Regions from separate parts of the Massilia genomosp. 1 genome, predicted to be linked through region 2. Evidence: predicted binding sites of a transcription regulator. Region 2 holds the regulator's gene; each other region holds the start of a gene.

Region 1 (9,857 bases), on a different contig from region 2:
CGCTCGGGATGGTGGTCATCGCGGTAGTGTTCAATACGATCCGCCTGCAAGTGCTGACCCAGCGCGACGAGATCGCCGTGAGCAAGCTGATCGGCGCGACCGACGGCTTTATCCACCGGCCCTTCTATTACACCGGCGGCTTGCTGGGCTTGTGCGCCGGCGCGGTGGCGCTTGGCGCGGTGACCTTGTCGCTGCAGCCGCTCAATACGGCCATCGGCGAATTCGCGCGCCTGTACGGCTCCGCGTTCCAGCTGGCGCCGCTCAACCCTCTGTTCATGGGCTTGCTGCTGGCGGTCAGCGCCGCGCTCGGCCTGGCCGGGGCGGTGCTGTCGGTGCGCAGACATCTGGCGCGCCTGCGCTAAGAGCCTATCTCAGTCGAAGAAAGTCAGACGAACAGCCCGTGCCGAACCGGCCGATGAACATCGGCTGAACACGCTCCTGACGACCTGCGCGGCCTGCGGGCAGCCGATGCGGGCCTGCGGGCGTTGCTGGCCGAGGTGGCCGCCGCTCTACCGGGCGTGCCGCATACCTTGACACGCATCGAAGGTGCTATTGAGAAAAAAACAGTGTTTGGACGCAGACAAGGACGTCTTTATCGCCCCATCCGACTGGCGCGGCGGCTTGCAAAACCGGCAATGCCGAGTCCGGCCAGAAGCATCATCCAGGAAGACGGTTCCGGTACCGCGCCCGCCGCGTCGTAGAGAAAACTCCTGGCGTTTGCCTCCACGAAATTTGTGGTGCTGTAGGCGTAGACATTCGATACTGTGAGTTCAAGCCGCTTCATATAGCTTGGCCCTGACTCTGAATACCAGCTTCCCCGATCTGTTAGGTGTTGCCAGTTGCCTCCCAGATTAGTTCGTGCCCCCAAGCCGCCGTCCGAAATACCCCCGGGTATGCCTTGCGTTCCACCGCCGCTAAGGTCGGCGGAAAAAATGACAGCCGTATTGGGTGACAATATGAAAGGAATCGAGCCAGTCGACGATTGTGCAGTCCAGCGCGAGGGGCTTTCCGTACCCGGTGCCTCTGTGGCGGACGTCACCGACGTGTGCAGTGTCAGTTCCTTCCCCAGTGCGCCAGTGACGCTGGCCGATCCGCTGCCGTGCAGCTTGGTCATGCTCACGGATAAAGGTTCGAGCAGGCGGGTTCCGCGTGCGGATACCTCATCGTAAACCTGCCGTGCTGGAATGTCGCCGAGCACATAGACCGTGGAATCCATGCGGTGCCCTGCAGGCGCTACGGCTTGCCAGATCAGCGATGCCACAACCCCGTCGTTGGGATTGAGATCAATCAACTGATATGAAAAATTGGAAATGGTGCTCGAGGCCGTCATGTGGGCGCTGGCCGCACCGGATACCAGACCACAGATGAGTCCAAACATACAGGTTTGCTTCAACATCATGCCCCCTTGAAATTAACTTAGAGACAATTTTACCTTAAAAGCCACATAAAAAGCGGGTTTTTGCAGCGTAAGCGGTTTTAAAGTGTGGCAAGCTAAATTTGCCTTCCAAGAAAAAATGGCCGCTTGCGCGGCCATCAAGACAATCGAAGGGGCCGCGCCATGCGGCCCCTTTTGCATGGCTTAGATCAGGAACCCGGAACCATCGGCCAGGTTGATCGCCGAAGTCAGGTACTGGCCGTCGCCGAAGCTGCCGCTGCCGATGATGTTCAAGGCCGGTACCTGGGCCACATTGGCCAGGGTGCCGGCCGTGGCGTACTGCTGCGCCAGGTCGCCGCCGACGGCCATATTGCCGCCCGCCTTGATCCAGGCGCCGGCCAGCTCGGGCGCCAGGCTCCAGCTGGCCAGCGCCGGATCGGCCAGCAGCGCCTGCTCGAACTTGCCGGCCAGCGCATCGAAGTTGAACAGCTGGATTTTCTGGCTGTTCATGGCCAGCGGCGAAGCGGCCAGGAAATCGCTGCTGCCATCGATGAAGATCTGCAACTTGCCCACGCTGTGGTTGCTGGCCGATGCGAACCAGTTCTTCAGGTTGATCTGCTCGCCGGCGCCGGTACCGAACACCAGGTCGCTGCCCGCCTTCTTGAACGTCAAATCGGCGTAGGTGATGCCGCGTCCCAGCGAAATCACATTGTCGGCAATGCTGCCCGGGGTGACCGTATCGCTGCCATCGCCACGGTTGAAGGCAATGATGTCGATCCCGTTGCCGGTCGTGATGATGTCGTTGCCGGCGCCGCCGATGTACATCTCGTTACCCGCACCGCCGCTGAGCGTGTCGGTGCCGCTGCCGCCGTCGAACAGGCCCTTGCCCAGGGTATCGACCAGGCTGTCGTTGCCGGCGCCGCCCTGCAGCAGGTCGTTGCCGCCGTTGCCGTTGAGGAAGTTATTCCCGCTATTGCCATACAAGACGTTATCAACGCCATTGCCGTAGCCGGCCAGCGCGCCGGCACCGCCCAATACCAGTACCTCGGCATTGACGGGCAGGGTGTAGCCGACCGACACCACCAGCGTGTCGCGCCCTTCGTTGGCCAGTTCGACCACCTGGTCGCCGGCCGCATCGACCAGGTAGCGGTCGTCGCCGCTTCCGCCGGCCATGCGGTCGGCGCCCAGGCCGCCGTCGAGCAGGTCGTTGCCGCCCAGGCCGTTGAGCTGGTCATTGCCGGCCTGGCCCGACAAGGTGTCGCCGGCCGACAAGCCGCTGAGCACATCGGCATCGATCGTACCGGCCAGGTTGCGCACCGCATCGGCTGCGATGTTGAGCTTGAAACCGATGGCGCCGGTCAAGCCGGCGCTGTCGGTCGCGCCCAGCACCAGCGACAGGGTCGAGGCGGCCCCGGCCAGCGGCGTGCCGGACAGGGTGCGGGTCAGCGGATCGAAGCTGAGCCACGACGGCAAGGCGGCGCCGCCCGACTGGCTCAGCCTGTAGGTGAGGGCATCGCCGTCCGGGTCGATCAGGGTGCGGGCCGGCAGCACGCTGGAAAACGCCGTATCGAGCGCCGCGTTGAGGGTGCCGGGCGCCTCGCTCGCTTGCGGCGCCCGGTTGGCATTTTTGACGACGATATCGATGTTGCTCGATACCGTCAGGCCACCCTGGTCGGTGGCCGTCGCCACCACTTGGTAGGTGCCGGCGCGCTCGTAATCGGTCACGGCCTTCAGCGTTTCCTTGCCGTCGAACCAGAGCCACGAGGGCAGCGCGCTGCCGTCCGCCATGCGCAGCTTGACGCTCAGGGTGTCGCCGATGTCGGCGTCGGCAAAGGTCGGCGTGCGCACGCTGAACCCGCTGTTTTCGTAGGTCGTGACGGGCTTGAGCGCCAGCGCGACGGTCGGCGCCCTGTTGGCGGCGCCCACGGCCAGGATGAAGTCATCCGTGGCATGCAGCCCGGCCTGGTCTTTCGCGGTGACGCGCAGCGGGAAGCTGGCCTGCAAGCCCTGCGGGACCGTGCCCTCCAGCATGCCGATGGCGGCATCAAAATGGAGCCAGTCGGGCAGCGCCGAGCCGTTACTTTGCGCCATCATCAGGCTCAGCACGTCGCCCGCGTTGGGATCGCTGAACATGCCCGATGGCAAGGTCAGCTTGAAATGCTGGCCCGGCGTTCCTGCCTGGTCGGCCAGCGGCAATTTGAGCACGGGCGCCTGGTTGAAGTAATCGCTGGGGTAGCCGACACTGCCATCGGCAAAGTCGATGCGCTTGATGGCGCTCTCGGTGCCCGGCGCGCCGCCAGTGCTGAGCAAAATGGCGTCGCCCTGCTTGCCATAGGCGAGCTCGAGACTGTTGCCCATCGGCGTCAGGCGCAGGTCGGCGGACGTGATGCCGGCGCCGAAGCGCAGCGTGTTGCCCACGCCGCTGGTCTCGCGCGTGTCGATCAGCAAGTCGCGCCCGTCGCCCAGGTTGAACACATAGGTATCGGAGCCCTCCGCGCCGACCAGCTGGTCGTTGCCGCGCCCGCCGATCAGGGTGTCGTCGCCGCCCTTGCCGTACAGGATGTCGTCGCCGCCCCTGGCGTCGAGGACGTCATTGCCCTCGCCGCCGCTCATGGTATCGCCCATGTCGGTGCCCTGGTTCGAGCGCTGCGCGATGGCTGCCGCGTCCCACTTGCTGCCGTCGGCGAAGCGGATTTCTTTCAGCCGCATATTGGTGTCGTACATCGGGTCGTTCCAGACGTAGGCCTGCAAGGTGATTTGCTGGTCCGGCGCGCCGTCGACCGTCAGCACCAGGTCGTCGAAGCCGCCGCGGCTGATGCGCTGCAGATGCACTTCCTCGGGACGGATACCGTCGGTGAAGACGATGCTCTGGTAACGCAGTTCCGGCGTTCTGAGATTGTTGAAAATCATGTCACGGCCGTCGCCGCGCGCGAACACATAGGTGTTGTTGCCGGCATTGTCGTCCAGGTAGTCGTCGCCCTGGCCGCCGTTGAGGGTGTCGTCGCCCTCGCCGCCGAGCAGCGCATCGACGCCGGCACCGCCCAGCAGCAGGTCGTTGCCCTGCATGCCGTGGAGAATGTCGTGGCCGCCGCGGCCGTCGATACGGTCGTTGCCGGCGGTGCCGCGAAGGTCATTATTATCGTCGTTACCGGTCAACAGCATACTGTCGATGAGCGCTTTGTCCCAGCGGGTGCCGTCGGCGAACTGCAGCGCGATGGCAGGCCCTTGCGCGTCCATCGGCGGAAAATAGGCGCCCACCCGCAGGCTGGCCCCGGCCCCTCCTACGTTGATCAGCAACTCGGGGCCCTGGCCGCCATTGCTGCGGGTCAGGACGATATCGGCCGCGCCGATGCCCGCTTCCAGCAGCACCGTGGTGACGCCGCCGACCCCGTACATCGGGAACAGCTCGTCATGACCGGAGGCGCGTCCGAACAGCAGCGTGGCGTTGCCCTCGCCGAGCATGATGCGGTCGTTGCCGGCGCCGCCGTCGGCGACATCGTTGCCCTGGAAGACATCGAGCATGTCATTGCCGTCGCCGCCGACCAGCAGGTCGTCGCCATTCTGGCCGGACAGGGTATCGTCGCCGCCGCCGCCGCGCAGGATGTCACTGCCATAGGTGCCATTGAGGGAATCGGCGCCCTCGGTACCGCTGACGGTGTTGACCGGCATCGCGCCCTGGGCCCGCATGTCGATCGTCGCCTTGTTCATCACGCTGCCGTCGGCGAAGTGGATGCTCACCGTGCGCTGCGCAAGGAAGTAATCCTTGACCGTCAGGCGCTCGCCGCTCAGCGGCAGTTCCAGCACCAGGTCCGGGCTGTTCGGGCTGGTACGCAGCACCGTCAGGGTAGCGGCCTGGACCCCGGCCGTCATATCGATGGTCAGCACATCTCCCTGGCCGTACTTGGGCGCGTCGATGCTGTCATTCCCGCTGCCATGGCCGAATCGGTAGGTGTCGTACCCGCCGTCGCCGTTGAGCAGGTCGTTGCCGGCGCCGCCATCGAGAAAATCGTTGCCGAAGCCGCCGGCCAGGCTGTCGTCGCCGCTGCCGCCAAGCAGCACATCGTTGCCGTAGGAACCGAGCAGGGTATCGTTGCCGCTGCCGCCGAGCAGCACGGACGGGCCGTTGGCGTACAGCATGTCGTTGCCGCCAGCGCCGTCGAGGAACGGGCCGTTCATCGTATTATCCTGCTCGTCGAGCACCAGCATCGGCCGGTCCTGCATCGCCACCCTGGTCTGGATCGCCTGGATATCCCAGCCGGCGCCGTCGGCGAAGCGGATGACGCTGATCGGATAGCCCCAGGCCATGCCGCCGCTGTACGACATGTCTTGACCGAAAAAGCGATGGACGGTCAAGCGGTCCTCGGTACCGGCGATGGCGAGCACCAGATCGTCGTTGTAGCGGGTCAGGCGCAGGTCGGAGGCGGACACGCCCTCGCCCAGTTGCAGCACGTTCAGGCCGGCATCGCGCGGGCCGCCAGAGACGATGATGTCCTGGCCGGCGCCGCGCCCCCAGCGGTAGGTATTGGCGCCGAGCGAGCCGTCCAGGATATCCTTGCCGGCGCCGCCGTCGAGGGTGTCGTTGCCGTCGCCGCCGAACAGGAAGTCGTCACCGCCTTTTCCGTTGATCACGTCCGGCCCCGATCCGCCATTCAGTTGGTTATTATTGTCGTCGCCGTCAATGATGATGATCGGAGTCATGGTGTCTTTCAAAAATGTTGAGATGTCATTGTTTTAAAGAAATTCTTTCACTCTGTCAATACAACTTCCTACATTTGGATTTATCCGTCGCGGGTACGCAACGACGCCGGCGCGCCGCCAGCGTGTGTGACCGTACAGACCGCCCGCGCCGCTTGCGCGATACTGGCGCCTGGCATCAAACAGCACTGCCCCGGCGCAAACAAATAGCGATGGGCCTCTGCCCTGGCTTGATCCGTAGCAAGGCGTAAATGCAGTCCTCCACTAGAGTGAAGCTTGCCAATTTATGCTTACCTCCAAGCAATAACATTTCGCTATCACTGCCATACATTCTGCGCATTGGCACTCCTCCCCAGAGAGTGCTAATATAGGGACTTGCATGGCGGGGAAGACCCGAAGCCACCGCTGGCATCAGATCGCAACAATCGCCCCCGGACCCGTCTCCGGCCCGGGCATTCGATGATGCAGCACAGAACTCTACGAGGAAATACATGATGACGTTGTCCGCACAATCCGCATTGGTTCCGACCGGCAATCGTGCTTTAGGACTCGGTTTCACCGGCAACCTGGGCAATATCGACGCCTATATCTCGGCGGTGAACCGCCTGCCGATGCTGACCCACGAAGAAGAGATTTCCCTGGCCCAGCGCCTGCAAAAGAACAACGACCTGGCCGCCGCGCAAGAGCTGGTGCTGTCGCACCTGCGCCTGGTGGTGTCGATCGCGCGCGGCTACCTTGGCTATGGCTTGCCGCACGCCGACCTGATCCAGGAAGGCAATATCGGTCTGATGAAAGCGGTCAAGCGTTTCGACCCGGACCAGGGCGTGCGCCTGGTGTCGTACGCCATGCACTGGATCAAGGCCGAGATGCATGAGTACATCCTGAAGAACTGGCGCCTGGTCAAGGTCGCCACGACCAAGGCCCAGCGCAAGCTGTTCTTCAACCTGCGCAGCAACAAGCAGGGGCTCGACGCCATGAGCCCGAGCCAGATCGATGCGCTGGCCAAGCTGCTCGACGTCAAGCGCGAAGAAGTGATCGAGATGGAAACGCGCCTGTCGGGCCGCGACATCGCGCTCGAAGCGCCGACCGACGACGAAGACGACAAGTTCTCGCCGATCGCCTACCTGTCGTCGGACCTGTCCGAGCCGACCAAGGTGCTCGAAGCCGAACAGGTCACGCGATTGCAGTCCGAAGGCCTGGAAACCGCGCTGGGCAAGCTCGACGCCCGTTCGCGCCGCATCGTCGAAGCGCGCTGGCTGGCCAACGACGACGGCTCGGGTGCGACCCTGCACGCCCTGGCCGACGAATTCGGCGTCTCGGCCGAGCGCATCCGCCAGATCGAAAGCGCGGCGCTCAAGAAGATGAAAGCGGCACTTTCGGCATTTATCTGAGAACAATGCACGTCCGGCGCCCCGCGCCGATGCCGCCTGGTGTAGACTAGGCGGCATTTTTTTTGCCGGTACAATTCATCAAGCTTGTACAAGTCAATACACTTGATTACATATTTATAATTCGACTTTGACGTATCATGCATACCGTGCCGATATGCGAGCGCGGCAATACCGGGCCCCGAGCGCTGCGCTGCGCGCCGTCACAGCCTTTTTCACAGCCAAACATGAATAGGTAGTCTGCAAATGAAATACTTAACATGGACACGACCTCTGGCCGCCCTGCTGCTGGCGCCCGGCCTGGCCGGCGCCGCTCCGGCCCTGATCGAGTCCCCTGCCCTGAATAATGTGAGCAAACACTATGCCAGCCATGCCGGCATCGAACTGGCCGACGTGCGTTCCAGCCGCGGCCTGGCCGACGTCACCCGCGCCATGCACCTGCGCCCGGGCGACGTGCTGGGCGAAAACGAGCACCATGTCGCCAGCGCCCTGAGCGTGGTTGCCAACAGCAATCTGAGCGCCTGGAGCACGCCCACCCTGCGCCAGGCTTACCCGGATGGACGCATCAGCTTCGACAAGCAGGCGCGCAGCGCCTTCGACACGGCCGGCACGCGCGCCAGCGTGGCCTCGCAATCGGTGCCGGAACCGGAAACCTACGTCATGCTCGCCGTCGGCGTGGCCGTCATCGTCCTCACGCGCGGCACCCGCAAGCGCCTGCAAGACAGTCTCGACGCGTAAGGCCGGGCTGCCGCGATCCTGCCGGCGGCGCCTGTTGCCCCCAATATCTTTCTTACAATGTTGTCCTATGACGCGCGGCTAGCCCTCGATTATGATGGCGACTTGAAAACGCCGTGGGGCGTTCATCGATGTGATGACATGAAAAGGAATGGGACCAATGAACCTGATTACATTGCAGATGGGTGCGGTCGCGCTGGCTTTCGCGTGCGCTACCGCAACGGCGGCGCCGACCGTCATCGAAGCTAAAACCTTCACTTTCAGCAATCCTGATGCGAACCTGGCCGACCTGCTGGTATCCGATACCGGCAGCGCGACGACCATCCGATTCAGCGATTTTGCCAGCAGCATGGCCGTCAAAAGCAGCGAGGCCGACGGCACTGACTACTCGGGCGAGATGCGCTTTGCCGCGCATTCGGGCTACCTGATCACCGGCTATTCCTTTTCCGCCAGCTTCGCCGGCACGCTCGACGCCGCCGTGCCGCCGGGCGGCCTGGCCGGGGCCGGCACAGCGAGCAACCGCGGCTCGGTCAGCCTGTTCGCCAGCGGCGCCGACAACTGGAGCCGCAACGGCAACCGCCAGGTCAAACTGCTCAAGGGGAACGACGCCTTCGTCTTCAGCGCGGGCAACATCATGCTCGCGCAGATGAGCATGTCCCTGAACGGCAGCATGACCGTGTTCGCCACGCCGGCCAGCTGGACCACGCCGGACGGCGTCGTCCACCGCCAGGATTCCCTGGCCGGCCTGACCCTGCTGAACCCGACCCTGACCGTCTACACCAGCGCCGTGCCGGAACCGGAAACCTACGCCATGCTGGCGCTGGGCCTGGCCGTGATCGGCCTGACCCGCCGTCGCCGGCAAGGCCGCGCCGCGCAGGCGTAATTGCCCACGGGCCAGCGCCGGCTGGCCCGGCGTTTATCCATCGCAAGGCAAGCGCGCGGCAGCCCTGCCGCGCGCCGACTCGTCAATTGCGCGGCCACACAATGGCGAAATTGATATGATCTATGATCGGCTTTCCCACTACTGAGGAGCCCATCATGAACAAGCTGCTTTTCGCGTTCGCCGCCGCCTGTGTGTTTACCGGGTCCACCGCCGCACAAATGAAGGCACCGCCGAAGGAAGCGCTGATGCACCGCCAGAACAACCAGACCGTGGTCTTGTGGCCACAGACCAGCGTCACGCTGGCGCCGGACACCGTCCTGTTTTTCGAGCGCGTCGACGACAGCCGTTGCCCGCCCGACGTGTTCTGCATCACGGCCGGCAAGATCGTCTACCACTTCAGCCTGACCTTTCCCACCGGCCAAGACACCCTGATCGTTACCACCGGCCAAGAGCCGTTCGACCTGGAACCGGCCAAGCCGACCTACATCTCGGTGCAGCGGCCCGACCTGGTGATTACCCTGGCCACGATCCCGCCGCCACCGCAGCCGAGCAATACGCCGCCGCCCCCGCCGTCACCGGTGCGCCTGACCGTCAGCCAAGCTCCCTCCGAAAGCCGATAAGTCCCCATGAGCCACGCCGCCCGCCGCTTCGCCCTCGCCTGCACCATCGTCCTGATCATTCCACTGGGCCATGCCAGGACCCCGGTGGCAAGCGGCACCGGCGGCGCGGTCGCCACCATCAGCGAACAAGCGTCGCAGTCGGCCATGGCGATCCTCGACAA
Region 2 (9,857 bases):
TTTCGGATGGTTCAGGGTGAGCTTGGCGCCGTCGCCGACCGTGCCTGGCACCGCGGCCAGCATCATGCAATTGGTGACGTCGGTGTAGGCGCCATCGTCGGTCTGGATCCAGCAGATGCCGGTGTACGGGCTGAACGCCAGGCCGTCCGGGCTCGAGAAATCCTGGTCCGCCGTCAGGTTCGACAGGTTCACGAAGCCGCCGGCGGCGCCCGTTTCGGCGCCGAACAGGTATACATCCCACGTAAAGCTGGTCGCGGCAGCGGCGCCGGCGCCTTCTTTCATGCGCAGGATATGGCCGTTCGGGTTACCGCTTTGGGCCGAGCTGCCTTTCATGTCGGTGTAGGCGCGCGGGTTGGCGCTGTCCGGCGCCAGTTGCGACGAGGTCGGGTCGACCGCGCGGTTCGAGTTGTTGGTCAGCGAGTAGTAAATTTCGCCGTTGGCCGGATTGACCGAGCACCATTCAGGACGGTCCATCTTGGTCGCGCCCACCGCATCGGCGGCCAGGCGGGCGTTGATCGCAATGTCGGCCTGGTCGGCGAACTTGTATGCGCCGTACGCGGCGATGGCGGCGTTCGACATGGCCAGCTCGATCCACTGTCCGCTGCCGTCGGCATTGATCTTGGCGACATACAGCTTGCCGCTGTCGAGGTATTTGTCGCCGGTGGCCATGCGGTCCGTGGCGGTGGCGTCGGCGGCGGCCCAGACGGCGCTCGAGACGAATTTGTAGATGTACTCGTTGCGCGAATCGTCGCCCATGTAGACAGCGAGCTGCTGGCCGACCACCGGGTTGCCGAAGGCAGCGCTTTCGTGGGCGTAGCGGCCCAGGGCCGTGCGCTTCTTGGCCGACTTGGACTTGTCGTACGGGTCCATTTCGACGATGTAGCCCATGCCGTTCATTTCGTTGCGGTAGTCGTCGCTGCCGTCCGTCGACGCGCCTTTTTTGCTGATGTCCCAGCGTGCGTACTTGTCGTCGGTGCCGGCGCTTTCCCAGCCGTGGCGCGAGGTGGCGCCCTGGTTGCGGCCGTAGCGCTTGAGCGAAGCGATGCTCTTGTCGCCGGCACGGGCGGCGTCGTCGGCGGCGCCGCGCACGAAGTAGCCGGACCAGTTTTCTTCACCGGTCAGGAACGAGCCCCACGGCGACTTGCCGGTGCCGCAGTTGTTCAGGGTGCCGCGCGTCTTGGTGGCGCTCGGCGAGTATTTGGTCTTGAGCAGGGCATTGCCGCGCGCGGGACCGGACAGTTCGATGTCGGTCAGCGGGGTAATGCGGCGGTTGAAGGAGGACTCTTTGACATACGACCAGGCCGCGCCGCTCTTCTTGACTTCGACCACGCTCACGCCGTGGATCGCCACTTCCTTGTCCACTTCGGACGCGGGGCGCGGCAGGGTGGTCACGCCGCCATTGGCGTGCAGGAAGAAGGACGACAGTTTCGAGTCCGTGGTCGCTTCATGGTTCACGGCCAGCAGGCCGCGGTCGGAACTGCTGGTGGTGGCGCTGCCGGTGGCCGACAGGCCATAGAACTCCATGCCGTCGTGATGGTCGCCGGCGCGGGTGTCGAAGTTGTCGTCGGTGCCGTCGTTCTTGAAGGCCGGGGTGGTGCCATTGAGCGGGTCGCCCAGCGCATAGATGACCGAGGCGGTGTAGCCGGCCGGGACGCTGACCATGTCGGCCAGGCTTTTCGGCACGGCCGTGAAGGCCAGCAGTTTTTCAGCCGGGACCGGCGGCGGGGTCGGCGTTGGCGTCGGCGTGACCGGCGCCGGGTCGTCGCTGCTGCAGGCCGACAGACCGACTGCGCCGAAAATCGCCGTGGCGGCCGAGGCCATGCCGCCGCGCAGCAGGCTGCGACGGCTCAGGCGGGCGTTCAGTACCGTGTTGAAGTGTTCGTTCGGCGAATCATTGCAGTCGATGTCATCTGGATCGATGGCGCTAACCAGATCGTTTGGCTTGTTCATGAAGGTCCTATGGCTGGGGGTTGATTTAGCAAGCCGGATTCTAGCCAGCCCAGATGACCGTGCCGTGACGGCAAGATGACAGGAAGATGACAAGCTATCAATCACCTGTCCGGTCCATTCAGAAATATCATTTCCAAATAGCCAACATTGCCCATTTTCATGCCATGATGGCGTGGCGCTTGCCGACCGGTTCGCCCCTACCATAAGGAACGTCATTCGATGAAATTTCCACGCACATTGTGTTTTCTGCCCGTCACCTTGGCTGTCAGCCTGCCCGGTGCGGCCGTCCTGGCGGCGCCTGCCGCCGGGGCCGCGCCAGTGGCCGAGAGCGCTGCCAACAAGGCGGTCCTGGAATATATTCGGGCCGAAATGCAGGAACGCCGCATCCCCGGCATGCAAATCCTTGTGATCCGGCATGGGAAGATGGTGCTGTCGGGCGCGTTCGGGGTGGCCACTATCCAGCACAAGGTGCCGGTGGGCGAGGGCACCGTGTTTTCGATCAATTCCGCGACCAAATCGTTTACCGGCGTAGCCATCATGCAGCTGGTCGAGCAGGGCAAGCTGGCGCTCGATGCGCCGGTCTCGCGCTACCTGGACGGTTTGCCGGGGTCGTGGCAGGGCGTGAGCATCGCCCAGTTGCTCAACCATACGTCCGGCCTGCCCGACGTCCTCGATGAGGAAGGCGATCTGCTGCCGGGCGGCATGGACGGAGCGTGGAAAACCGCCCTGGGCACGCCACTGCAGTTTTCACCCGGCCAGCGTTTCAGCTATAACCAGACCAATTATGTGCTGCTGGGGAAAATCATTGACCGCCTCGGCGGCAAGCCTTTCGTGGACTTCATCCGGGGCGGGCAGTTCGAGGTGGTGGGCATGCCCAACAGCAGTTTTGGCGACACCGGCGACATCATCATGGGCAAGGCCAATTCCTACCGCTTCCGGGGCAGCGAGCTGCGCAATGTGGTCGAAGAATTCCCCCCGGCCATGCGCACCGGCGCCGGCATGAATACCACCGCGACCGAGCTGGGCAAGTGGATCGTGGCCCTCCAGCAAGGGCGTCTGCTCACGCCGGCCAGCCTGGCGGCGATGTGGACGCCATCGACCTTTGCCGACGGGCGCCCGGCCCCGTGGGCCTTGGGCTGGCCGGCGATCCGCCGCGGCCTCGGGGTGCAGCGCGCAGTGGCCGGCAACGGCGGCGGACGTTCGGCTTTTTATGTGTATCCCGACGACGACCTGGCGGTCATCATCCTGACCAACCTGGCCGGGGGCCGGCCGGACCAGTTGATCGACACCGTGGCCGGTTTTTATGTGCCGGCCCTGCGCAAGAGCGCCGTGCGCTGAACCGCACGCCAGGGCAGCGAAGGCGGCCACGCCTGTAACGCCGGAACGGCGCCGCAAGCCGGAACGCAGGCTGAACGCAGGTGAGAACGAAAGCCGGGACAAAAAAAAGCCCGCTGTGAAGCGGGCTTGAAATCCAATTCTTTTTGAGGAGAGTTGGAGGAGACAGGTGCAATTATGCTGCGCTACAGCATATCAGGCCAATTTATCTTTGTAATATCAGTTATGCCTTTTGCAAATATCACCTGCGCAAGCCCTCGATCGCCTTACTTTTCGCGGCACAGCACGTTGACGTTGGTCACCTCGGCATCGCCCATTTCGCCGATGCCACGGTCGACCGAGCAGACCAGCTTGCCGCCGTCCGGCTGTTGCAGGACCGATACGCCGTAGCTGGTGCCGAAAGCGATCGCAGTGCCGAATTTATACGTTTGCGCATCCTTGGCGACCTTGATCCTGTCGCTGCTGCCGTTGATCAGCACCAGGTTCTCGCCCACATACGGCTTGGCCGCGCCATCGGCGCCGACGATCTTGACGTTGCCGCCGAGCAGATAGGTATAGTCCCTGCACGTAATGGTGACGCTGATGGACGCCTGGCGCCCGGCGGTGTCCGTGTTGTTGTCCGGGGTGCAGTCCTGGTGCAGCGCACTGGTTTTCACCTTGACGTCGTACTGTACGCCGTATTCGATGGTGTTAGGAAAGCGGAAGCTGGTGGCCTTGGCATCGACCGGCAAGTCGTTCATGCCGATATTGCTCAGGACCAGGCCCGAGTACTTCAGGTTGACGACTTTGCCTTCGACAGGGAAGGTCGCTTTGCCGCCGCACGCGGCCAGGCCCAGGGCGAGGGTCAGCAGCAGCGAGTGGCGCAGGACGGATGACTTCATGAAATTCTCCAGAGAAGATGGCGCCGCCCGCTCGGGGGCGGCGGCCGGGATCAGTTGCAGGTGATGAGGATATTGTCGACGTCGGTCTTGCCCATCGTGCCGATCGCGTTGTCAATGCGGCAAATCAGGCCGGGCGGCTGCTGCAGCACGCTCAAGCCGTACGCCTGGGTTTCGCCGACTTCGCCAAACTTGGTTTTCTTGTCTGCGGACTCGGTGGTCAGGTTGAACGCGGTCTCGTTGGCGGCAATAGTGAGGCGATAGGTGCCGTTGATGATCACCAGCGGACCGCTGGTCAGGCCGACGATCTTGCCTTTGACATCGTGCGGTTTCAGGGTGCAGCTCACGCCGATCTGGCCGATGCCGTAGTTGCTCGACTTGCCCTTGCCGTTGACCATCTTGCAGGTGGCGTTCGAGGGAATCGATTTGAAGGTAATGTCGTATTCGGTATTGACGGCGATCAGGTTCGGGAATACGAAGCTGCTCGCGAACGGCTCGACCTTCAATTCCGGTCCGCCCTTGTTCTGCAGCACCAGACCGTCGATGGTGACGCCCTGGACGCTGCCGCCCAGTTGCATGGTGCCATCGTCGTCGCCGCCGCAAGCGGCCAGGCTGAGCGCGCACGCAAGTGCCACGGCGGAACGCAGGTACAGATTTTTCATACTTTCTCCAAAACGAATGCGGGTAAGGTGGGGAGGCTGGGCCGCCGACGGACAGCCTGATATGGGCGTCATTTTAGAGCATTTGTCAACGTCGCGGCTCATTGCCTTGTATCGGGGTGTGATGCGGCCGCCGTGGCGCTCCCGTCCTGCTGCGCGCGCCCGACAGTCCGGTTGATTTTCAAGCCCTGCCTCGCTATGCTGGAAGCGGACCAACTACCGAGAAGAACATGCCGACCACGCCACGCCGCACCTGGCCCAAAGCCATCCTGTTCGACCTGGACGATACGCTGTGGCCGATCGCCCCGGTCATCCTGCAAGCGGAGCAAACCCTGCACGCCTGGCTGCACAGCAATGCGCCCCGGGTGGCCGAGCGCTTCACCATCGACGCCCTGCGCCAGGCGCGCCTGGCCTTGCTGGCGCAGCAGCCCGAATTCGAACTCGACCTGGGCGCCCTGCGCCGCGCCGGCCTGCTGTCGGCCTTCGAAGCGGCTGGCGAAGACGCGGCCAAGGTCGAGCAGGCCATGGTCCATTTCTATGCCGCGCGCAACGCCGTCATCCCCTACGACGACGTGGTGCCCGGCCTGTTGCGCCTGAAAGGCCGCAGCATGCTCGGCTCGGTTACCAATGGCAATGCCGACCTCCAGGCGATCGGCCTGTCGCACCATTTCAAGGTCTCGGTGGCGGCCAGCCAGTTCGGCCGCGCCAAGCCCGACGCCGCCATTTTCCTGGCCGCCTGCGCCGAGCTCGGGGTCGACCCGGCCGACGCGGTGTATGTGGGCGACGATGTGCTGCTCGACGTGCAGGGCGCCCAGCGAGCCGGCCTGCGCGCGGTTTGGCTCAACCGTACCGGCAGCGAGCGCCACCTCGAACACGGCGTGGCGCCGGACGCCATCTGCCGCAGTTTCGACGAGTTGCTCGACTGGCTCAAGCGCGAGCACGACTGAGGCGCCGAATGCGGCGCACGCGCCGCGCCGGCCACATAAAGCCCCGCCGCGCTGGCGAACGTGCATAATAAGCGCATCAGCACTCGTGCTTGGCCTTGTTTTTGTCCTTACCGCCCCTCACCTAGAATCATGCAACTCGATACCCGCGCGCAAACGCTGCTCAAAGCCCTGGTCGAACGGTATATCGCCGACGGCCAGCCGGTCGGATCGCGCGCGCTGTCGAAAATCTCCGGACTCGACCTCTCGCCCGCCACCATCCGCAACATCATGGCCGACCTGGAAGAACTCGGCTATGTGGCCAGTCCGCACACCTCGGCCGGCCGCATTCCGACCCCGCGCGGCTACCGCATCTTTGTCGATACCTTGCTGACTGTGCAACACCTCGACGAGCACGCGGTCGACGCGCGCCTGCGCCTGCCGGCCCAGCAGCCGCAAAAGATGATCGCCAATGCGGCGCAGATGCTGTCGTCGCTGTCGCAGTTCGCCGGCGTGGTGCTCAGCCCGCGGCGCGAATCGGTATTCCAGCAGATCGAATTCCTGCGCCTGTCCGAAAAGCGCATCCTGCTCGTCATCGTCGACCCGCGCGGCGACGTGCAGAACCGCCTGCTGTTGACCGAAGCCGACTACACGCCGGCGCAACTGGTGCGCTCGGCCAATTACATCAACCAGAATTACGGCGGCCTGTCGTTCGACGACGTGCGCACGCGCCTGACCAAGGAACTGCGCCAGTTGCGCGACGATATGGGCAGCCTGATGCAGGCAGCGGTCGAAGCCGGCAGCGAGGCGATGACCGACCAGTCGGACGACATGGTCATTTCCGGCGAGCGCAACCTGCTGAGCGTGTCGGACCTGTCGTCCAACATGAGCTCGCTGCGCCAGATGTTCGACATGTTCGAGCAAAAGACCGGGCTGATGCAGTTGCTCGATGTGTCGAGCAAGGCGACCGGGGTACAGATCTTTATCGGCGGCGAGTCGAACCTGGTGCCGATGGATGAAATGAGCGTGGTGACCGCGCCCTACGAGGTCAACGGCAAGATCGTCGGCACCCTGGGCGTGATCGGGCCGACCCGCATGGCGTACGAGCGCGTCATTCCGATCGTCGATATCACCGCCAAGCTGCTCTCGAACGCGCTCAGCCACTCGTGAGCCTCGCGTAGCGCGTGGCGTAGCGCGGCGCTCGCCAAGCCTACGTCTTGTGGGGGCAGGCTGGCTTGACGCAGTTGCCGTAAATCGCCAGCGCGTGTTCGGCAATCTTGAAGCCGCGCTCGACCGCCACCTTGTGCTGGCGCGATTCGATTTCGTCGTCGTAGAACTCTTCCACCCTGCCGCAGTCGAGGCACACCAGATGGTCGTGGTGGGAGCCGGCGTTGAGCTCGAAAATCGCCTTGCCGGTTTCGAAATGGTTGCGGTTGAGCAGGCCCGCTTGCTCGAACTGGGTCAGGACGCGATACACGGTGGCCAGGCCGACATCCATATTATCGGTCAACAAAATCTTGTAAACATCTTCCGCGGTCAGGTGGCGCACCTCGCTGTTCTGGAAAATCTCGAGGATTTTCAGGCGGGGCAGGGTGGCTTTCAGGCCGCTGGCTTTGAGGTCGCTGGGATTGTTACTCATGTTTGTTACTCGTATATTGGCGTAGTGCTTTATCATATAGCGTTTTAGACGGAGGTGCCTAGGCTTCCGTACAACGATTTGAGGTCATCTATGCCTGTCGATACTGCCGTTTTGCCCCGTTTTAGCCTGCGCGCGCCCCTGATGGCGACCTTGGCCGGGGCCGTCCTGAGCCTGTCCGGCTGCACCATGTTCGGCGGCGCCAAGGATCCCGTGGTCCCGGTCAGCGCCTCGCCCGACGCCGGCGCCCAGACCGTCCAGGCCAGCAAGCTGCAAAAGTTCCTGTGGATCTTCTCGCCATATCGTCCCGACATTCAGCAAGGTAACTTCATCTCCCAGGAAATGCTGACCCAACTCAAGGTCGGCCAGACCCGCGAGCAGGTCAAGTTTCTCCTCGGCACACCGCTGCTGACCGACATCTTCCACGCCGACCGCTGGGACTTTCCGTTCTACCTGGCGCGTGGCAATGGCGAGCTGACCAGCAGCCGGGTCACGGTCTACTTCAAGGATAACAAGGTCGAGAAATTCGACGGCGGCAACCTGCCAACCGAGAAGGAATACATCGCGCGCATCGCCGGTCCGTCCAAGGTGGCCGCCAAGGAAGCGCCGAAGCGCGAAGAAGCCGGTTCGGCCTCGATCAAGATCAATAAGTAAGTCATTCCATACCAGCGCACCGGTAGCACGAGGGTCGGCATAATGAATCAGATGAACATTGCAGTAGCGGGCGCCGACGGGCGCATGGGACGGATGCTGGTGGATGCGCTCGGCGCGGCGCCGGACGCCGTGCTGGCCGGCGCGCTCGGCCTGGCCGGCTCGCCCGCCATTGGCCAGCTGGTCGGCCCGGCTCCCGGCGTGACGATCGAAGCGGAGCTGGGCGCCGGCCTGTCTGGCGCCGATTTCCTGATCGACTTCACCCGCCCCGAAGGCACGCTCAGGCATCTGGCGTATTGCGCCGAGCACGGCATCAAGCTGATCATCGGCACCACCGGTTTCGACGATGCCGGCAAGGCCGCGATTGCCGCCGCCGCCGAAAAAACCGCGATCATGTTCGCGCCCAACATGAGCGTGGGTGTGAACGTCACCCTCAAGCTGCTCGAACTGGCCGCCAAAAGCATGGCCGAGGGCTACGACATCGAAATCATCGAAGCGCACCACCGCCACAAGGTCGATGCGCCGTCCGGCACCGCGCTCAAGATGGGCGAAGTCATTGCCGACGCGCTCGGGCGCGACCTGAAGCAATGCGCCGTCTACGGGCGCGAAGGCGTCACCGGCGAACGCGATCCATCGACCATCGGCTTTGCCACCATCCGCGGCGGCGACATCATCGGCGACCATACGGTGCTGTTTGCCGGCACCGGCGAGCGCATCGAAATCAGCCACAAGTCGAGCAGCCGCGCCAGCTACGCCAGCGGCGCGCTGCGCGCCTGCCGCTTCCTGGCCGACAAGGCGACCGGTTTGTACGACATGCAGGACGTGCTGGCACTCAAGGACTAGTGTCCGCCATGCCACCGGTCAATCATTTCAGCATCGCGCGCTACTGGGAACAGGGCGACGCGCTCAGCCACGCGGTGGCGTACGTGCTGATGCTGATGTCGCTGGTGAGCTGGTTTTTCATCCTGTCCAAAGCCTTCAGCAGCTGGCGCGTGCGGCGCGCGGCGCCGGCGCTGGACGCCTTCTGGGCCGCCCCCACGCTGCAGGACGGCATCGCGCTGCTGGCCCTGGCCGACCGCGAGCGCATTTATCTGCCGCTGCCGGCGCAAGGCCTGGCCCACCTTGGGGCCGCCGCCACCCTGGCCGGCGCCATGAGCCGCGATGAACAGATCATCCGCGTGCTGCGCCAGGAAATCACGCGCGCCACCCATCGCATCGAAAGCGGACTGACCGTGCTGGCCTCGATCGGCGCGACCGCGCCGTTTGTGGGCCTGCTGGGCACGGTGTGGGGGATTTATCATGCGCTGTCGAATGTGTCCGCCGCCGGCAGCGTGCAGATCGACAAGATCGCCGGACCGGTCGGCGAAGCCTTGATCATGACCGGCTTCGGGCTGGTGGTGGCCATTCCCGCCGTGCTGGCGTATAACGGCTTGAACCGCCTGAACCGGCTCACGTTGGCCGAGCTCGACGGCTTCGCCCACGATTTGCATTCCTACTTCGGCAGATAAGGGGAACGGCATGGCATTCGGCAGCTTCAATCCATCGCGCCAGCAATCGATGATGAGCGATATTAACGTGACCCCGATGGTCGACGTGATGCTGGTGCTGCTCGTCATTTTCATCATGACCGCGCCGATGTTCACGCATGCGGTCAAGCTCGACTTGCCGCGCGCGCAGGCCGGCGCGGTGCAGCTGCAGCCGCACACGGTGACCATCGCCATCGACGCCGAAGGCGTGCTGTACTGGAATGAGGAGCGGGTCGATGCGGCCGTGCTCGACGCGCGCCTGACCCAAGCGGCGCGCCAGGCGCCGCAGCCCGAATTGC
Region 3 (9,857 bases), on a different contig from region 2:
CCGGCCGCGAAGCCGCCGGCGGCGCCCATGGCCAGCAAGATCAGGATCAGGCTCCAGGCCATCGGCGCCCCCTTGAAGTGGCCGTCGTTGCAGTTGCAGTCGTCATGGGTGCGGTCGGTGAGGCTTGCGTTGGTGGCAAGCCACCCGCGGACTCGCCTTGGCAAGTATTCTACAACGCAACGTCCGCATTCACCGCCGAGGCCGCCCCGCGGCCCCAGGCGCGGCACGGACGTGCGAATGCTGGGGCGTCTACTTTTCCAGCAAGGCTTCGATGGTACGCCATTCGTGCGCGTCGACCGGCATGACCGACAGGCGGCTGCCCTTGGCCAGCAGGCGCATGTCGGCCAGGGCGGGGATGGTGCGCAATTGCTTCAGGCTCAACAGAGCTGTCTTGCGCACGGCGCGCACGTCGACGCTGATCCAGCGCGGCTGTTCAAGCGTGGCCTTCGGATCGTAATAATGGCTGGCCTGGTCGAACTGGCTGGCGTCAGGGTAGGCGGCGCTGCACACTTCGACGATCCCGGCGACGCCCGGCTCGGCGCAGCTGGAATGATAAAACAGGGCCAGATCGCCGACCCGCATGCCGTCGCGCATGAAGTTACGCGCCTGGTAATTGCGCACGCCGAACCACGCCACCGTTTGTTCCGGCGCGGCCAGCACGTCGTCGATACTTACTTCGTCCGGTTCGGACTTCATCAGCCAATAGGCCATGCAATTGCTCCGCTTTGGGCGTCGCACAGCAAAGCGCGCGCCCATAAAAAAACGGTTGCGCACCGAATGCTTGCAACCGCTTTGTAAAATCAGTGCCCCGCATGTGCCGTCTTTACCGGCATCCTGAACCTAATGGTTCAAGGCGGTCGCAGTTAGTTCAATTTCGGGTTCGTCGAACGAGCGACGCTCACTCCCATCAAACAAGATTCCGCAACCTGTGCACATAAATGGTTCAAGGAATATATGGCAATCGCGAACACCGCAGGGTGAGACGGAGTTTACTCCGATGTGCCGTCATGTCAAACAAAAATTAAACTCAGAACAGATTTTCCTGGGGAGTCAGGGCGTTGTCGAGCACCGTATGCATCTCGCCGAGTTTCTGCTTGACTTCCAACATCGTCATTTCGGCAAGCGGCCCTTGCGGCGTTTTCACCGACAGGAATTCGGCCGCCATATTGAGCGCAGCCATGACGGCGATGCGGTCGTTTCCCTTGACCTTGCCCGAATCGCGCAAGGTACACATTTTGCCGTCGAGATAACTGACCGCCTCCTGCAAGGTGCGCTCTTCGCCCTCCTTGCACACCAGGCGATAGGAACTGCCCATGATCGTGACATTGAGCTGGATCATTGCACGCCCTCGGCCTGGGGCGCCACGGTGGCCACGGTCACCCCGTTCGGATCGGGTATCTGGGCCAGCAACGCTTCGACCCGGCGCTGCACTTCGTTCAGGCGCACCAGGCAAGCCTCCTTTTCGGCGAACAGCTGCGCATTCGACTGGCGCACCTGTGTATTCCATTGCCGCAACTGAGTATTCTCGGCGCGCAGTGAGAGGGTCAACTCGGCAAGCCGGTCGATTTTTTCGGATAGTTCGATGAATTCAGAAATCATCCCGTAACTATAGGGGTGCGAACGAAAGTCCGTCAACCGAATCAGCAACAGGGGTAGACGATTGATGTAAGGGGATGTAAGAAGGCTGCCGCGAAAGCGCGGGCGTCGGGCCGCCGCTCCATGCACAACCCCCGGTCGCACCCAGGCGCACAGCACAAGTCGCGGGCGGCGCACAGCTGGCCCGGCGCCTCTTGAGATAAGGCCAGTTTTGGCCTCGCCGGCGCTTCCACACTTTGCGCCAGATCAAGCTCATCTGTTAAATAGTCAACAGGATGCCTTGAAAAACCCTTGGACCGTCCCTATAATTAGCACTCGTTAGTAGAGAGTGCTAACAACTCTTTCTAGTCTCGGCGGCAACACCGCGAGACATGTTGAAACACCGGGAACGCCCAGGGCGGTCCTGACCAATAGCTACTAAACCACTGAATATTAAGGAGTTTTGCATGAACCTTCGCCCATTGCACGATCGCGTCATCGTCAAGCGTCTCGACCAGGAAACCAAAACCGCATCCGGCCTCATCATTCCTGACGCAGCCGCTGAAAAACCGGATCAAGGCGAAATCTTGGCTGTCGGCAACGGAAAAGTCCAGGATGACGGCAAAGTACGCGCGCTGGAAGTCAAAGTCGGCGACCGTGTCCTGTTCGGCAAATACTCCGGCCAAACCGTCAAAGTCGACGGCGACGAGCTGCTGGTGATGCGCGAAGAAGACATCATGGCCGTTCTGGTCAAGTGATCGACTCGGTCGGGAACATGGTTTCCCGGCCGGCGCACGACCTTTCATTAAGCATTCCACGCGATAGACATCTACGCACAACGGAGAAAAAAACATGGCAGCTAAAGAAGTAGTATTCGGCGACGCAGCGCGCGCCAAAATGGTTGAAGGCGTCAACATCCTGGCCAACGCAGTCAAAGTCACCCTGGGCCCGAAAGGCCGCAACGTGGTGCTCGAGCGCTCGTTCGGCGCGCCGACCGTCACCAAGGACGGTGTTTCGGTCGCCAAGGAAATCGAACTCAAAGACAAGCTCATGAACATGGGCGCGCAAATGGTCAAGGAAGTTGCTTCCCGCACCAGCGACAACGCCGGCGACGGCACCACCACCGCGACCGTGCTGGCACAAGCCATCGTGCGCGAAGGCATGAAGTTCGTTGCCGCCGGCATGAACCCAATGGACCTCAAGCGCGGCATCGACAAGGCGGTTGCCGCCACCGTCGAAGAGCTGGCCAAGATCTCCAAGCCATGCACCACCACCAAAGAAATCGCCCAGGTTGGCGCGATCTCGGCCAACTCGGACTACTCGATCGGCGAGCGTATCGCTGAAGCGATGGAAAAAGTCGGCAAAGAAGGCGTGATCACCGTGGAAGACGGCAAATCGCTGAACGACGAACTCGACATCGTCGAAGGCATGCAGTTCGACCGCGGCTACCTGTCGCCGTACTTCATCAACAACCCGGACAAGCAAGTTGCCATCCAGGACAGCCCGTTCGTCCTGCTGTGCGACAAAAAGATCTCGAACATCCGCGATCTGCTGCCGATCCTGGAACAAGTCGCCAAAGCCGGCCGTCCACTGCTGATCATCGCGGAAGACATCGAAGGCGAAGCGCTGGCCACCCTGGTTGTGAACAACATCCGCGGCATCCTGAAAACCTGCGCAGTCAAAGCCCCTGGCTTCGGCGACCGTCGCAAGGCCATGCTGGAAGACATCGCTGTCCTGACCGGCGGCCAGGTCATCGCTGAAGAAGTCGGCCTGACGCTCGAAAAAGTCACCCTGGCGGAACTCGGCCAAGCCAAGCGCGTTGAAGTGGGCAAGGAAAACACCATCATCATCGACGGCGCCGGCCAGGCTGAAGCGATCGAAGCGCGCGTCAAGCAAGTGCGCGTGCAGATCGAAGAAGCGACCTCGGACTACGACCGTGAAAAACTGCAAGAGCGCGTTGCCAAACTGGCAGGCGGCGTTGCAGTGATCAAGGTTGGCGCAGCCACCGAAGTCGAAATGAAAGAAAAGAAAGCCCGCGTTGAAGATGCACTGCACGCCACCCGCGCTGCCGTGGAAGAAGGCATCGTTCCTGGCGGCGGCGTAGCCCTGCTGCGCGCACGTGCCAACATCACGGTCAAGGGCGACAATCCTGACCAGGACGCCGGTATCAAGATCGTCCTGCGCGCCATGGAAGAGCCACTGCGCATGATCGTTCAAAACGCTGGCGAAGAATCGTCGGTGGTCGTTGCAGCAGTGTTGGCCGGCACCGGCAACTACGGCTACAACGCAGCGAACGGCACCTACGGCGACATGGTCGAAATGGGTGTTCTGGATCCAGCAAAAGTGACCCGTTCGGCACTGCAAAACGCAGCCTCGATCGCCGGCCTGATGCTGACCACCGACGCCATGGTGTGCGAACTGGCGGAAGACAAGCCAGCTGGCGGCATGGGCGGCATGGGTGGCATGGGCGGCATGGGTGGCATGGACGGCATGATGTAATTGCCCCCGGCTTGCCGCAACGCGCCGCCAGCGACATCGCTTGCGGCGCCGCTGCGACACATAAAAAGCCTGCAAGGTTTGCGCCTTGCAGGCTTTTTTACGTCTGGCGATCCTGTTTACGGTTCGCTCGGGGCCGTTGTTGGCGCCACCAGCTGGACCTCGACCCGGTTGTTGCGGGCGCGCCCTTCCCGCGTAGCGCTATCGGCAACGGGCATGCGCTTGCCCTTGCCTTCGGTATAGATGCGGATGCGTTCGACGCCCTTGTCGGCCAAATAGGTCTTGACCGCTTCCGCGCGCCGCACCGACAAGCGCTGGGCCAGGGCGTCGCCGGGCAGCGCATCGGTATGGCCGATGGCCATGATCAGCTCGGGACTGAGCTCGCGGCTCTTGCCGGCGACCTGGTCCAGGATCGACACCGCGTCGCCCGACAGGCGCGCGCTGCCGCTGTCGAAAAACACTTCGGTCGCGAACAGGATCCGGGCCGGATCGGCACGGACCACGCCCGGCAGCGCGCAAGCCAGGCAAACCGACAGCATGGTGAGAATGTGTCGCATGGCGCAACCTTCCGATGTAAGCTAGTCACGCGACTTTAGCCCAATATTGCACTATAAACAAGCAATCCAGCACCCCGGTGAGCACCCCGGTGTCAGGTCTGACATTCGGACACGGCCTCAGCAACCCCACCCCCGGTGTCAGGTCTGACATTCGGACACGAGCCCGGCTTTAGCAGGCGACTGCGCATTTGTACAGCCGAGGCCGTGTCCGAATGTCAGACCTGACACCGGTGGCGGGCATTTGTATAGCCGAGGCCGTGTCCGAATGTCAGACCTGACACCGGCGGTGGATAAGGAGACTTCATGACGACCCATGATCCGCAGATCGCATTCTGGTTTGATTTCGGCAGCAATTACAGCTACCTCGCCACCATGCGCATCGAGGCGCTCGCTGCCGCCCGCGGCGTGCGCGTGCTGTGGAAACCATTTTTGCTGGGACCGGTCTTCAAGGCCTCGGGCTGGTCCTCGTCTCCCTTCGTGCTGCAAAAGGAAAAAGGCGCTTATGTGTGGCGCGACATGCAGCGCCAATGCGACAAGTACGGCTTGCCGTGGACCCAGCCGGGCGCCTTTCCCCGGCGCGCGCTGCTGCCCCTGCGCGTGGCCCTGCTCGGCGCCGGCGACGCATGGATCGGCACCTTCTGCCGGCACATCATGCATGCCAATTTCGCCCTCGACCGCGAGATCGACGACCCGGCCCTGGTAGGCGACGTCCTCACCGCGCTCGGCCTCGACGCCAGCGCCCTGCTGGCCGCCGCCGGCACCGAACAGAACAAGCTGGCGCTGCGCGCCCAGGGCGAGGAAGCGGTGCGGCGCGGCATTTTTGGCGCGCCGATGTTCTTCGCCGGCGACGACATGTTCTGGGGCAATGACCGGCTCGAGGATGCCGTCGACTGGGCCGTTGACCATGTTGCCGCACGTATAGATTTGGCGTAGTATGGCCGCTCCATCAACGTGTTTTGCCGCCCACAACTATGCCTGGATTGTCGAAAAAAACAGTACTGTTGTTTGCCATGATTGCCTTTGTCGCCGCCGGGGCAGCGCTGTACCACAATCATCACCAGGAGAACCTGGCGCCGGCCGCGTCCAGGGCTGCGCTCACGCCCAAGCCCGCGGCGGCGCGCACCAAGGCACAGGCGATCGACGCCCTGATGGCGCTGCCGGAACTCAAAGCCTGGTCGGCCCACATCGAAAAGGCCTCGGGCGGCAAAGCCCGCGGCGCGGTGCTCGACGATGAGGAAGAAGGCACGAAGCTCATCGGCGGTAAACGCTACTGGAGCCTGTCGTTCATCGAAAACGGCGACGAGGCGGCGCACCGCTGGGAGACCTTCCTGGTCGCCACCAGCGGCGACGAGATCCTGGTCGACGACAGCAACGACGACCGCCAGCTGACCTTGAGCCAATGGCGCGCCGAAAAGCGCCCGCTCGAGCGCATCGTCAAACACGCCGACAGCGCTCCAGGCGGGACCGCCCCGCCACCGTAAGGATACGGGCCGGGTGATTAACCTCCCAGGTGCGAAATCTGCGTGTGCGCGCTGGCGCCGTCGCCCTGGCCATCGGCGCCCAGCGAAATCCCGACCGACAGAATATCGATCAGCAGCAGTTGCATGATGCGCGAGATCATCGACAGGAAGCTGGTGCTGTCCTCGGCATGGTCGACCGCCAGGCACACCGTGGCCTTCTTGGCCAGCGGCGTGCCGCTGCCGGTCATCGCAATCACGTCCGCCCCGGCCGCGCGCGCCGCGTCCACCGCCACCAAGAGCTCGGGCAAGCGCCCCGAGTTCGAAATCGCAATCACCACGTCGCCCGGCTTGAGCAGTTCGGCCGCCAGGGTAAACAGGTGCGAGTCGCCGTACGAGGCGGTCGGGATGCGGAAGCGGAAAAACTTGTGCTGGCCATCCAGGGCCACCACCCGCGAATTGCCCATCGCGTAAAACTCGACCCGGTGCGCGTGGGTCAGCAACGCGATGGCGCGGTCGAGCGCATGCACGTCGAGCTGGTCGCGGAATGTCAGGATCGCCGAGACGGTATTGTCGATCACCTTGGCCGACACATCGTGCGTGCTGTCGCCGCCGCGCACCTGGCTGTGGCGCACGGGGATGGCGCCGGTCAGGCTGCTGGCAAAGCGCAGCTTGAAGTCGGCCAGTCCCAAAAAACCGAGCGAGCGGCAGAAGCGGATCACGGTCGGCTGGCTCACTTCGGCCAGGCGCGCGATGTCGGCAATCGGCTCGCCCAGCACCAGGCGCGGTTGCCCGAGCACCAGGCTGGCCACGCGCTGCTCGGCGGGCGTCAGTTCGTGCTGCAGGTGCTGGACCCGCTCCATCAGCGTGTTGGCGCCGCTGCGTCCGCGCAGGTGCTCCGACAAGATCGTCGCCACGCCGTGAAAGGCAGGATTCGGTGTCGTGATGACGTAGGTGGGAATGCCGGCCAGGTAGCTGGAAAAGCGCCCCTTGGCTTCGAAGCGGCTGCGAAAGGGCGAGCTGGCAAACAACGCGCCGATGCGCGGCACGATGCCGCCACCGATGAACATGCCGCCGAACGCGCCCAGCGTCACCGCCAGGTTGGCGGCGGCCCCGCCCAGCATGCCGCAGAAGCACTCGATCACCTCCAGGCACAGCGGGTCCTGGTCGTCCAGCGCGCCGGCGATGATCTCGGGCGAGGTGCGCGGCGCGCCGGCGACGCCGCGCACGCCATTGCGCTGCGCCAGCGCGCGGTAGATGATTTCCATGCCGGGGCCGGAGATCAGGCGTTCGTTCGATACGTGCGGCCACTCCGTCCAGGCGAACCGCAGGATCGCAAATTCGCGCTCGTCGGCCGGCGCGAAATTGACGTGCCCTCCTTCGCTGCCGAGCGTGACAAAGCCATCGAGCGTGGGAATCACGCCCGACACACCCAGGCCGGTGCCGGGACCGAGCACGCCGATCACGGCGTTGGCGGCGGCCTTGCCGGGGCCGACCTGCATCAGGTCCCCAGGCATGAGGCCCGGCAGCGCCATCGCCAGCGCGGTAAAGTCGTTGACGATCAGGAGCGTGTGCAGCCCCAGTTCGCGCCGCACCGCATCGGTGGAAAATTCCCAGTCGCGGTTGGTCATGCGCACCTGGTCGCCGTTGACCGGGTTGGCGACCGCCAGCGCGGCGTGGTTGAGGGTCATGCCGGCATGGTCGGCCAGGTAGAAACGCAGCAGCGGAACGATGCCTTCGAAGTCGTCGCACTTGAGCACCCGCACCGAACGGAATACGCCCGGCGCGGTTTGCAGCGCGAAGCGCGCATGCGTGGCGCCGATATCGGCCAGCAGGCGCGGGCCGTCGGCAAACGCCGTGCGGCCCAATCTTTCGGCGTCGCTCTGGTCGTTCATCCGTTCTTGGTGCCGAACCAGGCGCCGTAGGCAGGCAGGGTGATGCTGCCTTCTTCGGCATTGCCATGCAAGCCATGACCGATCATCGATACCGCTTCAAGCGCGTCGGCAAACTGGTAGGTGACCGGCTCGGGGCCGAGATTGAACACGGCCAGCACGCTGGGGTGGCCGGCCAGGTCGCGGCGCAGCGCCAGCAGCGGTTCGGGCGCATCGAAAAAGACGATGTCGCCGCGCGTGAGCTGCGCTTGCTGGCGGCGCCAGGCAACGATGCGGCGCGCGAAATTGAGCGGCGAGTCGGTGTCGGTTTCTTGCGCGCTGGCGGCCGAGGCGATGTGTTCTTCGGCTACCGGCAGCCACGGGGTACCGGTGGTAAAGCCGGCGTTGGGCAGTTCGGCGGTCCAGGGAATCGGCGTGCGGCAGCCGTCGCGGCCCTTGAACTCGGGCCAGAAGGTGATGCCGTACGGGTCCTGCAGCAGCTCGAACGGCACGTTCGCTTCGGTCAGCGCCAGTTCGTCGCCCTGGTACAGGCACGGCGTGCCCTTGAGCGAGAGCTGCATCGCCAGCACCAGCTTGGCCAGGGCATGGGTCGGGGCGGCGCCGCCCCAGCGCGTCATGACGCGGATGCTGTCGTGGTTCCCGACCGACCAGGAAGCCCAGCCGCCCTTGACGCGCGCTTCGAACTCTTCCACCTGGCGGCGCACGTGGCCGGCCGAAAACTCGGGCGTGAGCAGGTTGAAGCTGTACGCCATGTGCAGCTTGTCGCCGTCGGCGGTGTAGTCGGCCATGACGCCGAGCGCATCGTCCGCGCCCACTTCGCCGATGGCGACCGCGCCGAATTCGTCGAGCAGCACGCGGATCTTCCGCAGGAAGGCGATGTTCTCGGGCCGCGTCTTGTCGTACACGTGCGCCTGCATGCCGTACGGGTTCACGTCGGTGACGGTGGAGGTGTCGCGGTTGGTGGCGGCTGGATTACTGCGCAGTTCAGGATCGTGGAAGTGGAAATTGCAGGCGTCCATGCGCACGCCGTCGACGCCGCGCGCCAGCCAGAAACGCAGGTTGTCCAGGTGCGCCTGCTGCACCTGCGGATGATGGAAGTTCATGTCCGGCTGGCTGACCAGGAAGTTATGCAGGTAGTACTGCTTGCGCCGGCTGTCCCACTGCCACGACGAGCCGCCGAACACCGACAGCCAGTTATTCGGCGGATTGCCGTCGGCGAGCGGGTCGGCCCACACGTACCAATCGGCCTTGGGATTGTCGCGGCTCTGGCGGCTCAGGGCGAACCACGGGTGGATGTCGGCCGTGTGCGAGAGCACCTGGTCGATCATGATCTTCAATCCCAGGCCGTGCGCTTTGGCGACCAGCGCGTCGAAGTCGTCCAGGGTGCCGAACATCGGATCGACGTCGCAGTAATCGGCCACGTCGTAGCCGAAGTCTTTCATTGGCGAGGTGAAGAAAGGCGAGATCCAGACGATGTCGGCCCCGAGCTGGGCGATGTAGTCGAGTTTTTCGGTAATGCCCGGCAGGTCGCCGATTCCGTCGCCGTTGGTATCACGGAAACTGCGCGGATAAACCTGATAAATGATGGCCTCGCGCCACCATGGCGTATTTTGTTCGGAGTGCAGCGAAATATCGTTGTTCATGATGGGCGCCCAGTTGAGATTCTGTACATAATATACATCAATTTAATCGATCTTACAATTTGCCGGACCGCGCTGGAAGTAGCTGAAAATCCTCTATTTTTCAATCACTTACCTGCCCGTCACGGATATTTCACGAACCGCAACAGTAGTCAAACTACATACAAAACCGCAGACGCCCCTCACTGTCCATACAGCCCCGCGCACCCGCGCGGCGTGCCGGCGCGCCTGGCGGGGCCG

What was found. Region 2 encodes HrcA, which represses chaperone genes, less so after heat shock. Its sites were predicted from a motif close to TTAGCACTCNNNNNNNNNGAGTGCTAA; they were not measured.
Region 1: the regulator HrcA is predicted to act here: its motif matches at 6,410-6,436, upstream of rpoH (RNA polymerase sigma factor RpoH).
Region 3: the regulator HrcA is predicted to act here: its motif matches at 1,905-1,931, upstream of groES (co-chaperone GroES).

Annotation. Positions count from the first base shown of each region.
Region 1 covers NZ_WHJF01000013.1:36,758-46,614, forward strand. The annotation lists gene ftsX (permease-like cell division protein FtsX) at 1-362, shown strand, start outside; gene F1735_RS07235 (PEP-CTERM sorting domain-containing protein) at 593-1,396, opposite strand; gene F1735_RS07240 (putative Ig domain-containing protein) at 1,580-6,073, opposite strand; gene rpoH (RNA polymerase sigma factor RpoH) at 6,562-7,461, shown strand; gene F1735_RS07250 (PEP-CTERM sorting domain-containing protein) at 7,705-8,196, shown strand; gene F1735_RS07255 (PEP-CTERM sorting domain-containing protein) at 8,354-9,076, shown strand; gene F1735_RS07260 (hypothetical protein) at 9,232-9,696, shown strand; gene ggt (gamma-glutamyltransferase) at 9,703-9,857, shown strand, end outside.
Region 2 covers NZ_WHJF01000005.1:98,105-107,961, reverse strand. The annotation lists gene F1735_RS03345 (PhoX family protein) at 1-1,950, opposite strand, end outside; gene F1735_RS03340 (serine hydrolase domain-containing protein) at 2,170-3,288, shown strand; gene F1735_RS03335 (hypothetical protein) at 3,552-4,166, opposite strand; gene F1735_RS03330 (hypothetical protein) at 4,217-4,825, opposite strand; gene F1735_RS03325 (HAD family hydrolase) at 5,053-5,769, shown strand; gene hrcA (heat-inducible transcriptional repressor HrcA) at 5,899-6,915, shown strand; gene fur (ferric iron uptake transcriptional regulator) at 6,956-7,384, opposite strand; gene F1735_RS03310 (outer membrane protein assembly factor BamE) at 7,475-8,035, shown strand; gene dapB (4-hydroxy-tetrahydrodipicolinate reductase) at 8,078-8,875, shown strand; gene F1735_RS03300 (MotA/TolQ/ExbB proton channel family protein) at 8,884-9,540, shown strand; gene F1735_RS03295 (ExbD/TolR family protein) at 9,551-9,857, shown strand, end outside.
Region 3 covers NZ_WHJF01000049.1:17,554-27,410, forward strand. The annotation lists gene F1735_RS18460 (sulfite exporter TauE/SafE family protein) at 1-62, opposite strand, end outside; gene F1735_RS18465 (EVE domain-containing protein) at 250-711, opposite strand; RNA gene ssrS (6S RNA) at 802-982, opposite strand; gene F1735_RS18475 (cell division protein ZapA) at 1,028-1,339, opposite strand; gene F1735_RS18480 (hypothetical protein) at 1,336-1,599, opposite strand; gene groES (co-chaperone GroES) at 2,043-2,333, shown strand; gene groL (chaperonin GroEL) at 2,428-4,074, shown strand; gene F1735_RS18495 (OmpA family protein) at 4,191-4,628, opposite strand; gene F1735_RS18500 (2-hydroxychromene-2-carboxylate isomerase) at 4,932-5,561, shown strand; gene F1735_RS18505 (hypothetical protein) at 5,639-6,109, shown strand; gene F1735_RS18510 (glucokinase) at 6,127-7,980, opposite strand; gene F1735_RS18515 (alpha-amylase family glycosyl hydrolase) at 7,977-9,620, opposite strand.